2 regions of the Pseudomonas sp. 01L34 genome follow, and region 2 is predicted to be linked to the other one. Evidence: riboswitches for the same ligand, from Rfam matches in the RefSeq annotation. Region 2 holds a riboswitch; the other holds the start of a gene.
The links. A riboswitch is a leader RNA that binds a small molecule or an ion and turns the genes downstream of it on or off. The one in region 2 is predicted to bind cobalamin.

Region 1: linked by a shared signal. The riboswitch ahead of cobO (cob(I)yrinic acid a,c-diamide adenosyltransferase) and the one ahead of cobW (cobalamin biosynthesis protein CobW) in region 2 are both predicted to bind cobalamin.

The regions. Positions count from the first base shown of each region.
Region 1 is NZ_JBFTSX010000004.1:610,896-616,418, reverse strand. Features, by position in the region: gene AC1DQM_RS14825 (PQQ-dependent sugar dehydrogenase) at 1-1,285, opposite strand, end outside; gene AC1DQM_RS14820 (hypothetical protein) at 1,354-1,938, opposite strand; cobalamin riboswitch at 2,093-2,327, shown strand; gene cobO (cob(I)yrinic acid a,c-diamide adenosyltransferase) at 2,409-3,020, shown strand; gene AC1DQM_RS14810 (cobyrinate a,c-diamide synthase) at 3,017-4,342, shown strand; gene bluB (5,6-dimethylbenzimidazole synthase) at 4,339-4,989, shown strand; gene cbiB (adenosylcobinamide-phosphate synthase CbiB) at 4,986-5,523, shown strand, end outside.
Region 2 is NZ_JBFTSX010000002.1:356,817-362,339, forward strand. Features, by position in the region: gene cobN (cobaltochelatase subunit CobN) at 1-423, opposite strand, end outside; gene cobW (cobalamin biosynthesis protein CobW) at 427-1,494, opposite strand; cobalamin riboswitch at 1,597-1,809, opposite strand; cobalamin riboswitch at 2,066-2,293, shown strand; gene AC1DQM_RS06045 (CbtB domain-containing protein) at 2,416-2,619, shown strand; gene AC1DQM_RS06050 (CbtA family protein) at 2,631-3,335, shown strand; gene AC1DQM_RS06055 (cobalamin biosynthesis protein) at 3,332-3,745, shown strand; gene cobM (precorrin-4 C(11)-methyltransferase) at 3,828-4,574, shown strand; gene nfuA (Fe-S biogenesis protein NfuA) at 4,779-5,363, opposite strand; gene AC1DQM_RS06070 (fatty acid cis/trans isomerase) at 5,448-5,523, opposite strand, start outside.

The sequences.
Region 1 (5,523 bases), on a different contig from region 2:
TGTTCCCCACATCATCTGCCACCAACAAGCCGCCCTGCTGATCGATCACCACGCCCACCGGCCGCCCCATGGCTTTTCCCTCGTCGTTGAGGAAGCCGGTAAGCACATCCAGCGGCTGTCCGCTCGGTTTGCCGGCGCTGAACGGCACGAAAATTACTTTGTAGCCGCTGTGCGGTTTACGGTTCCACGAGCCATGCTGGCCGATGAATGCCCCTTGGGTGAACGGCGCGGGCAACTTGCTGCCTTCGGCGAACGTCAGGCCCAGCGACGCGGTATGGGGCCCCACCGCGTAGTCTGGAGTAATGGCCTTGGCGACCAGATCAGGGTTTTGTGGCTCGACGCGAACATCGACATGTTGCCCGTAATAGCTGTAAGGCCAGCCATAGAACCCGCCGTCCTTCACTGAAGTGATGTAGTCCGGCACCAGGTCGCTGCCGATTTCGTCACGCTCGTTGACTGCGGTCCATAAAGCGCCGGTCTGAGGCTCCCAGGCCAGGCCGTTCGGGTTGCGAATCCCCGAGGCGAAGATTCGATGGTTGCCGGTGGCGCGATCCACTTCCCAGATCGCCGCGCGACCTTCCTCCTGATCCATGCCGTTTTCACCGACGTTGCTGTTCGAACCCACGGTGACGTACAGCTTGCTGCCGTCCTTGCTGGCGATGACGTTTTTGGTCCAATGGTGATTCAGTGTGCCGCCCGGCAAATCGACCACTTTGATCGGCTGCGACTTGATCGCCGTCTCGCCGTTTTCATAGTGGAAACGCAGCAAGCGGTCGGTGTCGGCGACGTACAGGTCTTTGCCGACCAAGGTCATGCCGAAGGGCGAGTTGAGGTTTTCCAGGAACACCGTGCGGGTTTCGGCGACGCCGTCGTGGTCCTTGTCCCGCAGCAGAGTGATGCGATTCGGGCTGGGAACGCCGGCCCCGGCACGGCCCATGACTTTGCCCATGACCCAGCCGCGAATGCCTTTGCCGTCGTCGGGTTTGGGCGGCGAGTTGGTTTCGGCCACCAGCACATCGCCGTTGGGCAATACGTAGAGCCAGCGGGGATGATCGAGGCCTTCGGCAAACGCCGCCACCTGAGTCCCTGGCGCGGCAGTGGGTTTTTTACCTTGAGGCCAGCCGATCGCCGGGGCGATGTTCACCGTCGGGATCAGGGTTTTGTTCGGTTCCGGCAGCTTGGGCGACGGTCCGGTGCCGTCCGAGACTTGCAGGCTGGAGGTTTCACCACAGGCGGCGAGCCCTCCGGCGAGCGCGATGATGAAAACGAGCTGGGGTTTGCGCATTACTGATCTTCCCTATGAATGCATTGACGTAATCATAGAGAAGCGTAGACACCCGATGGTTCAACCAGTCAGCCGCGGGCTTCCTTGAACAGCACGGCGATACCCGGGTGGTAGTTGCCGGCTTCATTGCGCAACTTGCGGTAGGCGTAAGGGAAATACCAGGCCACGGCGCAGGTGTGTTCCTTTTGCAGGTCGTCGAGCATGTCCTGGAGTTCTTCCGGGGTGGCGCTGTGCTGGGCTTTTTGCGGGGCGACAAACAGGCAGCCGAGTTTCAGGTCGCTGGCGTAGCTGATGCGCTTCGCGTCGCTGGTGATGTCCGCCAGTGCCTGGGTCAGGTTCAAGCTATTGACCCGCGGCCAGCGCTGGGTGGCTTGCAGGTATGCGCGTTCTTCGCTGGTGGCGATAAACAGATCGGCGCGGGCGTTGCGTTCGCCTTCTTCGGTCTGTTTGCGCGTCGGTGTTTGCTGCAGCGTGACCATTTCCGCCATCCAGGCTGCGGCAGAGAGCAGGCCGAGGTTGGCGTTTTCGTCGTACCAGTAAGGCGTATCGTTATCGCCGCGCACGGCGTTGTAGCGGTCGATACAGTCAAACCAGCGTTCCAGCACCGGGCGCAGGAATTCCAGCTTCGGATTGCTGATGATCATGCCTTGCATGTGGCTCACCCTTGTTATTGTGTTATGAGGTTGTGGCTCTTTGATATCACTGCTGGCAGTGTGGCACAAGATTGGCGTCAGATAATTGATCGGCGGCAGTTATTCGCCGGAAGGCGTCCCGTCTTTAATTGACGCTCCACCCCCAACCCTCTAACCTTCGCGGCTTGTTTCAGGTGCTCTGTGGCCTTGGTCGACAGAGTGAAACAGGGAAGCCGGTGAGTGAGTTTCTTCCAGCGAAGAACGATCGCGATCCCGGCGCTGCCCCCGCAACGGTAAATGAGTGAAGACTGCGCCTTGAGCCACTGTGTCGACGATTGACATGGGAAGGCGCGCAGTCGGGCCAAGTGCCGCTCATGAGCCCGGAGACCGGCCTGATCCATTCAGCGGCATCACGGTGGGCGATGCCAGGCTTCTTGCCGTCTATTCTTGTGCCTGCCCGCCGTTATCCAGCCTCAACGGAGAGCTCCCCCATGACTGATACCCCCGATCGTGACGAACGCCATCTGGCGCGCATGCTGCGCAAAAAAGCCGTGATCGACGAACGCATCGCCAACTCGCCGAATGAATGCGGCCTGCTGCTGGTGCTGAGCGGCAACGGCAAAGGCAAGAGCAGTTCGGCGTTCGGCATGCTTGCGCGCTCCATGGGCCACGGCATGCAATGCGGCGTAGTGCAGTTCATCAAGGGGCGCAGCAGCACCGGCGAGGAGTTGTTCTTCCGGCGCTTTCCGGAGCAGGTGCGTTTTCATGTGATGGGCGAGGGCTTCACCTGGGAAACCCAGGACCGCCAGCGTGACATCGCCGCCGCCGAAGCTGCGTGGGCGGTGTCCCGCGAACTGCTGAGCGATCCGTCGATTGGCCTGGTGGTACTCGATGAATTGAACATCGCCCTCAAGCACGGTTACCTCGATCTCGATCAGGTGCTCAGCGACTTGCAAGCCCGTCCGCCGATGCAGCATGTGGTGGTCACTGGCCGTGGCGCCAAACCGGAGATGATCGAACTGGCTGACACCGTCACCGAAATGGGCATGATCAAGCACGCCTTCCAGGCCGGGATCAAGGCGCAAAAAGGCGTCGAGTTGTGAATCAACCACGTCAATGCCCGGCGGTACTGATTGCCGCGCCGGCCTCCGGTCAGGGCAAGACCACCGTCACCGCCGCGCTCGCCCGTTTGCATCGCAATCAGGGGCGCAAGGTGCGCGTGTTCAAATGCGGCCCGGACTTTCTCGACCCGATGATTCTAGAGCGCGCCAGCGGTGCGCCGGTCTATCAGCTGGACATGTGGATGGTCGGCGAGCAGGAAAGTCGTCGCCTGTTGTGGGAAGCCGCTGGCGAAGCTGACCTGATTCTCATCGAAGGCGTCATGGGGTTGTTCGACGGTACGCCGTCCAGTGCCGATCTGGCGCGGCATTTCGGTGTGCCGGTGCTCGGCGTGATTGACGGCACCGCGATGGCGCAGACGTTTGGTGCACTGGCCCTGGGGCTTGCGCGCTATCAGCCGGATTTGCCGTTTGCCGGTGTGTTGGCCAACCGGGTTGGCACCCTGCGTCATGCGCAATTGCTCGAAGGCAGTCTGACAGAAGGCTTGCGCTGGTACGGCGCGCTGTCCCGGGAAACCGGCATCGAATTGCCGAGTCGGCACCTCGGCCTGGTACAGGCCAGCGAATTGAATGATCTCGATCTGCGCCTCGATGCAGCCGCCGCCTCGCTGGCCAGCAGTTGCGACGTGGCGTTACCGCCTGCCGTGGAATTCGCCGCGCCTGAAGTGATCGCCGCCGAACCATTGCTGGCCGGTGTGCGGATTGCCGTGGCCCGGGACGAAGCCTTTGCATTTACCTACGGCGCGAGCCTGGATCTGCTGCGGGCGATGGGCGCCGAGTTGTCTTTCTTCTCGCCGATCCGCGACCGCGAGTTGCCGGCGGCAGACAGCCTTTATCTGCCGGGCGGTTACCCTGAATTGCACCATGTGGCGTTGTCACAAAACACGCCAATGCTGATCGCCATTCGCGATCACCACGCAGCGGGCAAACCGTTGCTGGCCGAGTGTGGCGGCATGCTGTACCTGCTGGACTCGTTGACCGATGTCGAGGGTACTCGCGCTGAGCTGGTTGGCTTGTTGACCGGTGATGCGGTGATGCAGAAGCGTCTGGCGGCGTTGGCCTTGCAGGCGGTGGAACTGCCTGAAGGTTTGCTGCGCGGGCACACCTATCACCACTCGCTGACCAGCACCGAGCTTGAGCCGATTGCGCGTGGCCTGAGCCCCAATGGCGGGCGAGGGGCAGAGGCGGTTTATCGTGAGGGGCGGATGACGGCCTCTTATGTGCACTTTTATTTTCCGTCCAATCCGGCGGCGATTGCTGCGTTGTTGGCGCCCGATCGTGAAGCCGTCATCGCGAGCAGGCCATGACAGAAAACGCCTTTTCCGAAGCCGAACGCGATGCGGTCTACCGAGCCATCGGCGAGCGTCGTGACATGCGCCACTTCAGTGGCGGCACGGTTGAGCCCGAGTTACTGAGGCGCCTGCTCGAAGCCGCGCACCAGGCGCCGAGCGTCGGTCTGATGCAGCCCTGGCGGTTCATCCGCATCAGCGACCGGGCGCTGCGCGGACAGATCCAGCAACTGGTGGAGGAAGAACGCGTCCGCACCGCCGAAGCCCTCGGCGAGCGCTCCGACGAGTTCATGAAGCTCAAGGTCGAAGGCATCCAAGACTGCGCCGAAGTGCTGGTCGCTGCGCTGATGGACGATCGCGAACGGCATATCTTCGGCCGTCGTACGTTACCGGAAATGGACATGGCCTCGCTGTCCTGTGCCATCCAGAACCTGTGGCTGGCGTCCCGCGCCGAAGGCCTGGGCATGGGCTGGGTGTCGCTGTTCGAGCCGCAAGCCTTGGCGAACCTGTTGGGTTTGCCGACCGGGGCCAAGCCTTTGGCCGTTCTTTGCCTGGGGCCGGTCAAGGAATTCTATCCAGCGCCGATGCTGGTACTCGAAGGCTGGGCGCAAGCGCGTCCGCTCAACGAGTTGCTGTATGAAAATTATTGGGGAGTGAGTCAATGAGTGTGGCGTTGTTGAGTGTCGCCGCGGTCGCGCTGGATGCGCTGCTGGGTGAACCCAAACGCTGGCATCCGCTGGTGGCGTTCGGTCGTTTTGCCGATCGCATCGAACAACGTTTCAACTCCGCTGGCCGCGGCTGGCGCAGTCACGGGGTGACGGCCTGGGTGATGGCGGTCGTGCCGCTGACCTTGCTGGTCACCGCGCTGTCCTGGGCACCTTATGTTGGCTGGATCGTCGAGATTCTCGCGCTCTATTGCGCGCTTGGCATGCGCAGCCTCGGCGAGCATGTCGAGCCGGTGGCCAAGGCCCTGCGCAGCGATGATCTGGTTGAGGCGCGCACACGCGTCGGTTATCTGGTCAGCCGTCAGACCAGCGAACTGGACAAAACCGAAGTCGCCCGCGCCGCCACCGAATCGGTGTTGGAGAACGGCAGCGATGCAGTGTTCGCCGCGCTGTTCTGGTTTGCCGTGGCGGGTGCGCCCGGTGTGGTGCTCTATCGTCTGAGCAACACCCTGGATGCGATGTGGGGTTATCGCA
Region 2 (5,523 bases):
CAGGAAGTGCCAGAGCCGGTCGCGGTCTTCGGGGGCCACGGTGCTCAGATCGCTGAGTTCCGGGTCCGGGCGATCGTCACCCGGCACCAGAATCAACTGCACACCGCGCTGGGACAATTCCACCAGACGCTCGATGCCGTAACGCCAATAGGCGATGCCGCCGTGCAGCGAGATCAGAATCACCTTGGCGTGGCGCAGCACTTCGTCGACATAAAGATCGACCGAGGCGTGATTCTGCACCTGCATCGGGTTGGCCAGGCGCAGGCTCGGGTAATCGTCGGGCAGCTGCTGCGCCGCCTCGGCGAGCAACGCCAGACTGGAATCGCCGCTGCACAGGATCACCAGCTCGGCGGGGGTTTGTCCAAGGTCGGCAATGTTGTCATCCGACACGAAACCGCCGGGCTGGGTCCTGAGCAGGTGCATGGGTTAAACGCTGAGCGCAGCGCGCAATTGCGCTTCGAGTTGAACGGCGTCCAGCGCCTGACCGATCAACACCAGACGGGTGGTGCGCGCTTCCTCGGCGCCCCACTGACGGTCGAAGTGCTTGTCGAAACGCGTGCCCACGCCCTGAATCAGCAGGCGCATCGGCTTGTTCGGCACCGCCGCGAAACCCTTGACCCGCAGAATACCGTGCTGCACCACCAGTTGCGTCAGCGCGTCCATCAGCAGGCTTTCGTCGGCTTGTGGCAGCTCGATCGAGATGGAGTCGAACGCGTCATGGTCGTGATCGTGGTCGTCTTCACCTTCATGGTGATGATCGTGATGGCTGTGGCGGCTGTCGATGTGTTCTTCGGAACCGGCGCCGAGGCCGATCAGCACGTCCAGCGGCAAGCGACCGCTGCTGGCTTCGATGACTTTCACCGCCGGTGGCAGCTCTTCGGCGACTTCCAGGCGCACGCGGGCAAGGTCTGCGGCGCTGATCAGGTCGGCCTTGTTGAGAATCACCAGGTCGGCGCTGGCCAGTTGGTCGGCGAACAGTTCGTGCAGCGGCGATTCGTGGTCCAGGTTCGGGTCGAGTTTGCGCTGGGCGTCCACTTGATCCGGGAATGCAGCGAAAGTGCCGGCAGCGACGGCCGGGCTGTCGACCACGGTGATCACCGCGTCAACGGTGCAGGCGCTGCGGATTTCCGGCCACTGGAAGGCTTGAACCAAAGGCTTTGGCAGGGCCAGGCCCGAGGTTTCGATGAGGATGTGGTCGAGGTCGCCGCGGCGAGCAACCAACTCGCGCATCACCGGGAAGAATTCCTCCTGAACGGTGCAGCACAGGCAGCCGTTGGCCAACTCGTAGACGCGGCCGCTGGCCTCTTCTTCGGTGCAGCCGATTGAGCACTGCTTGAGGATCTCGCCGTCGATGCCCAGCTCGCCGAACTCGTTGACGATCACCGCGATGCGACGGCCCTGGGCGTTGTCGAGCATGTGCCGCAGCAAGGTGGTTTTGCCCGAACCGAGGAAGCCGGTAACGATGGTGACGGGGAGTTTGGCCAGTGTTTTCATCGGATGCCCTTTGGCAAGGTGGCGGGCATACGGGACGACAACCGGCAACGCGGGCACGCGTGCCTGAAGAGTTCGCCACCGGATCACCCCGCCCGGTTGAAAGTGAGAATCTGTGTCGAGGCAGGTCTCCTGGCTGACGGTGCGCCGGGCGTTGGCCCGGCATTCGCTGCGCCTTCCCGCGAACCCGTTGCACAGGGTTTGCAGTGGCGTGGCAGCGAACATCACCGTTCACAGTTGCGGGGGCAGCCGCGGCATCGACCGCGTTCCCTTCTTAGCTTCGACAGACGCCGAAGAACCTCGAAAGCGCAAGGCTACGCATCGTGTGGGGGCGGGTCAATGTCTTGTCGGCGAATACGATCACCTGTGGCGAGGGGGCTTGCCTGTGGCGAGGGAGCTTGCTCCCGTTCGGCTGCGAAGCAGCCGTGAAACCATGCACTGCAAATCTTACAGACAGACCGCATGAATCCGATGCGACCGCTACGCGCTCGAGCGGGAGCAAGCTCCCTCGCCACAGGTATTGGGTGTTAGTGAGACCCCCTGCCAATTGACTCCCCGCCCTCGCCCATGCTCTCCTACACGCCTTGTTACGGGTGCCCTTCACAGGGTGAAACGGGAAACCGGTGAATCATGTGCTTTACTCTAAAGCCATGTCAGTCCGGTGCTGCCCCCGCAACGGTAAGCGAGTGAAGCGTCAGATCCACTGTGCCGGTCATATGGCATGGGAAGGTGATGCTTGCAGGTCCAGGCGCAAGCCCAGCCCCTCGCGAGCCCGGAGACCGGCCCGCAACACAAAGTGACTTTTACGTTCACTGAATAACAAACCCGCGGTGGGCGGGCGCTGTTCGAAATCTCTGCGAGCCCTTGGCGTGCGGAGATTTTCATGCGCTCTATTCACCCGCTGACAGACCAGAGGGAAGCGCCATGACGATCATCAGCAGCACCGCCAGCAATACCGACAAGAGCATCGCCAGCACCACCACGACCCTGACTCAACGCCTGACCGCCGCCGTGTGTGCGTCGATCCTTGGCGCCAGCCTTGTGTATTTCGCCGGTTTCTCGCACATCGAAGCGGTGCACAACGCCGCGCACGATACCCGTCACAGCTCCGCCTTTCCGTGCCATTGAGACCTGCTGAGATGATCAAGCGTATTGCGCAAACCGCAGGTTTCACCGGGCTGCTGGCCGCCCTGCTATTGACCCTGCTGCAAAGCTTCTGGGTCTCCCCGCTGATTTTGCAGGCCGAGACCTACGAAAAATCCGAGCCGGCTGCTGTTGAAATCCACGAGCACGCCGCGGGCGCAGTCGCTCATACCCACGATGCCGAAGCCTGGGAACCGGAAGACGGCTGGCAGCGCGTGCTGTCCACTACCGGCGGCAACCTGGTGGTAGCCGTCGGTTTCGCCCTGATGCTCGCCGGTCTTTACACCCTGCGCGCACCGACCAAAACCTCTCAGGGCCTGCTCTGGGGCCTGGCCGGTTATGCGACGTTCGTACTGGCTCCGACTCTCGGCCTGCCGCCTGAGCTGCCGGGCACTGCCGCGGCTGATCTGGCGCAACGGCAAATCTGGTGGATCGGCACTGCCGCGTCCACGGCCGTCGGCATCGCGTTGATCGTGTTCAGCCGTCACTGGCTGATGAAAGTTCTCGGCGTGGCGATCCTGGCCGTGCCGCATGTGATTGGCGCACCACAACCGGAAGTCCATTCGATGCTGGCGCCGGAAGCCCTGGAAGCACAATTCAAAATCGCTTCGCAGTTGACCAACGTGGCGTTCTGGCTGGCCCTGGGCCTGATCAGCGCCTGGTTGTTCCGCCGCAAAAGCGATGGCCATTACAGCGCATGACTGAAAACGGCACAGTGCCGACCCTGGTGGTCGGCCTGGGCTGCCAGCGCGGCTGCCCCGTCAGCACGCTGCGGGCGCTGCTCGATCAGGCGTTACAGGCCCATCAAATCGAGCTTCGTGAGATCAAGGCCCTGGCCAGCATCGACCTCAAGCGCGATGAACCTGGCCTGATCGAACTGGCCGAACAACTGGCATTGCCGCTGATGTACTTCAGCAGCGAACAATTGGCGACCTATCAAGCACAACTGAGCCACCACTCGGACATCGCGTTTGAACGCACCGGTTGCTACGGCGTGGCGGAAAGCGCTGCGTTGGCCCTGGCCGAACAATTGGCCCAGGCACCGGCAAAGTTGCTGATTCCACGACAAAAATACGCCCAGGCCACCCTGGCATTGGCCAGCGCCGCGTAAAATCCCCGATAATCCTCGCCTTCGATCATGAGCATTCTTCATCTGAAGCATGCCCAGGCCCTATTTCTGACAGGAAACGACGATGACCGTCTACTTCATTGGCGCCGGCCCCGGCGACCCGGAACTGATCACCGTCAAAGGCCAGCGGCTGATTCGTAGCTGCCCGGTCATCATATATGCCGGCTCCCTGGTCCCCGCCGCCGTGCTGGAAGGCCACCGGGCCGAACAGGTGGTCAACAGCGCCGAACTGCATCTGGAACAGATCGTCGAGCTGATCAAGACCGCCCACGCCAACGGCCAGGACGTGGCCCGGGTGCATTCCGGCGACCCGAGTCTGTACGGCGCGATCGGCGAGCAGATTCGCTACTTGCGTGAACTCGACATCCCTTTCGAAATCATTCCCGGCGTCACCGCCACCGCCGCCTGCGCGGCCCTTTTGGGGGCCGAACTGACCCTGCCGGACGTGTCACAGAGCGTGATTCTGACCCGTTACGCCGACAAGACCGCCATGCCCGCTGGCGAAGAACTGGGCAGCCTGGCGCAACACGGGGCGACCATGGCGATCCATCTGGGGGTCAATCATCTAGAGAAGATCCTTGCCCAATTGCTGCCGCACTACGGCGCCGACTGCCCGATCGCGGTGATTCACCGGGCGACCTGGCCGGATCAGGATTGGGTGGTGGGAACGCTTGCGGACATTGCGCAGAAGGTACAAGCCAAGGGTTTTCGCCGAACGGCGCTGATTCTGGTGGGTCGAGTGCTGGGCAGCGATCACTTCAGTGAATCGTCGCTGTATCGCGCGGGGCATGCTCACCTCTACAGACCCTGAAGCACTTGTGGCGAGGGAGCTTGCTCCCGCTGGACCGCGCAGCGGTCCCAAAATCAGCCAACGCATTCATCACGGGAAAATGCATCGGCTGGATTGCGACTGCTTCGCAGTCGAGCGGGAGCAAGCTCCCTCGCCACAGGTTATCGATCATCCATAAAAAAACGGTGCTCACGGGCACCGTTTTTTTATGTCGCAGCGAACACCTTAGTAGTAGGCGTTTTCTTTCTGCGTGTGGTCAGTCACGTCACGTACACCCTTGAGCTCGGGAATACGCTCGAGCAAGGTGCGCTCGATGCCTTCCTTCAGGGTGACGTCTGCCTGGCCGCAGCCCTGGCAACCGCCGCCGAACTTCAGCACGGCGATGCCGTCTTCGACCACATCGATCAGGCTGACCTGACCGCCGTGGCTGGCCAGCCCCGGGTTGATCTCGGTTTGCAGGTAGTAGTTGATGCGCTCGTTGACCGGGCTGTCGGCGTTGACCATCGGTACTTTGGCGTTTGGCGCCTTGATGGTCAGTTGGCCGCCCATGCGGTCGGTGGCGTAGTCGACTACCGCATCGTCCAGAAACGCTTCGCTGAACGAGTCGATATAGGCGGTGAAGCTTTTGAGCCCCAGCGCGGTATCTTCAGGTTTTTCTTCGCCCGGCTTGCAGTAGGCAATGCAGGTTTCGGCGTACTGGGTGCCAGGCTGGGTGATAAAGACGCGGATGCCGATACCCGGGGTGTTCTGCTTGGAGAGCAGATCGGCCAGGTAATCATGGGCGGCGTCGGTAATGGTAATAGCGGTCATGGAAACTCCTCGCAGGCTTGGACGCAGTTTACGCCAATCGACGCGCCGCACAAAGTCCTAGTATTTTTGTCGGGAAAGCGGTCATCACAGATTCTCGTAGCGATTCATGTCCAGCACGCCCTCTTCCACCGGGTCGGTGTCGTGGATGTACCGGCTCAGA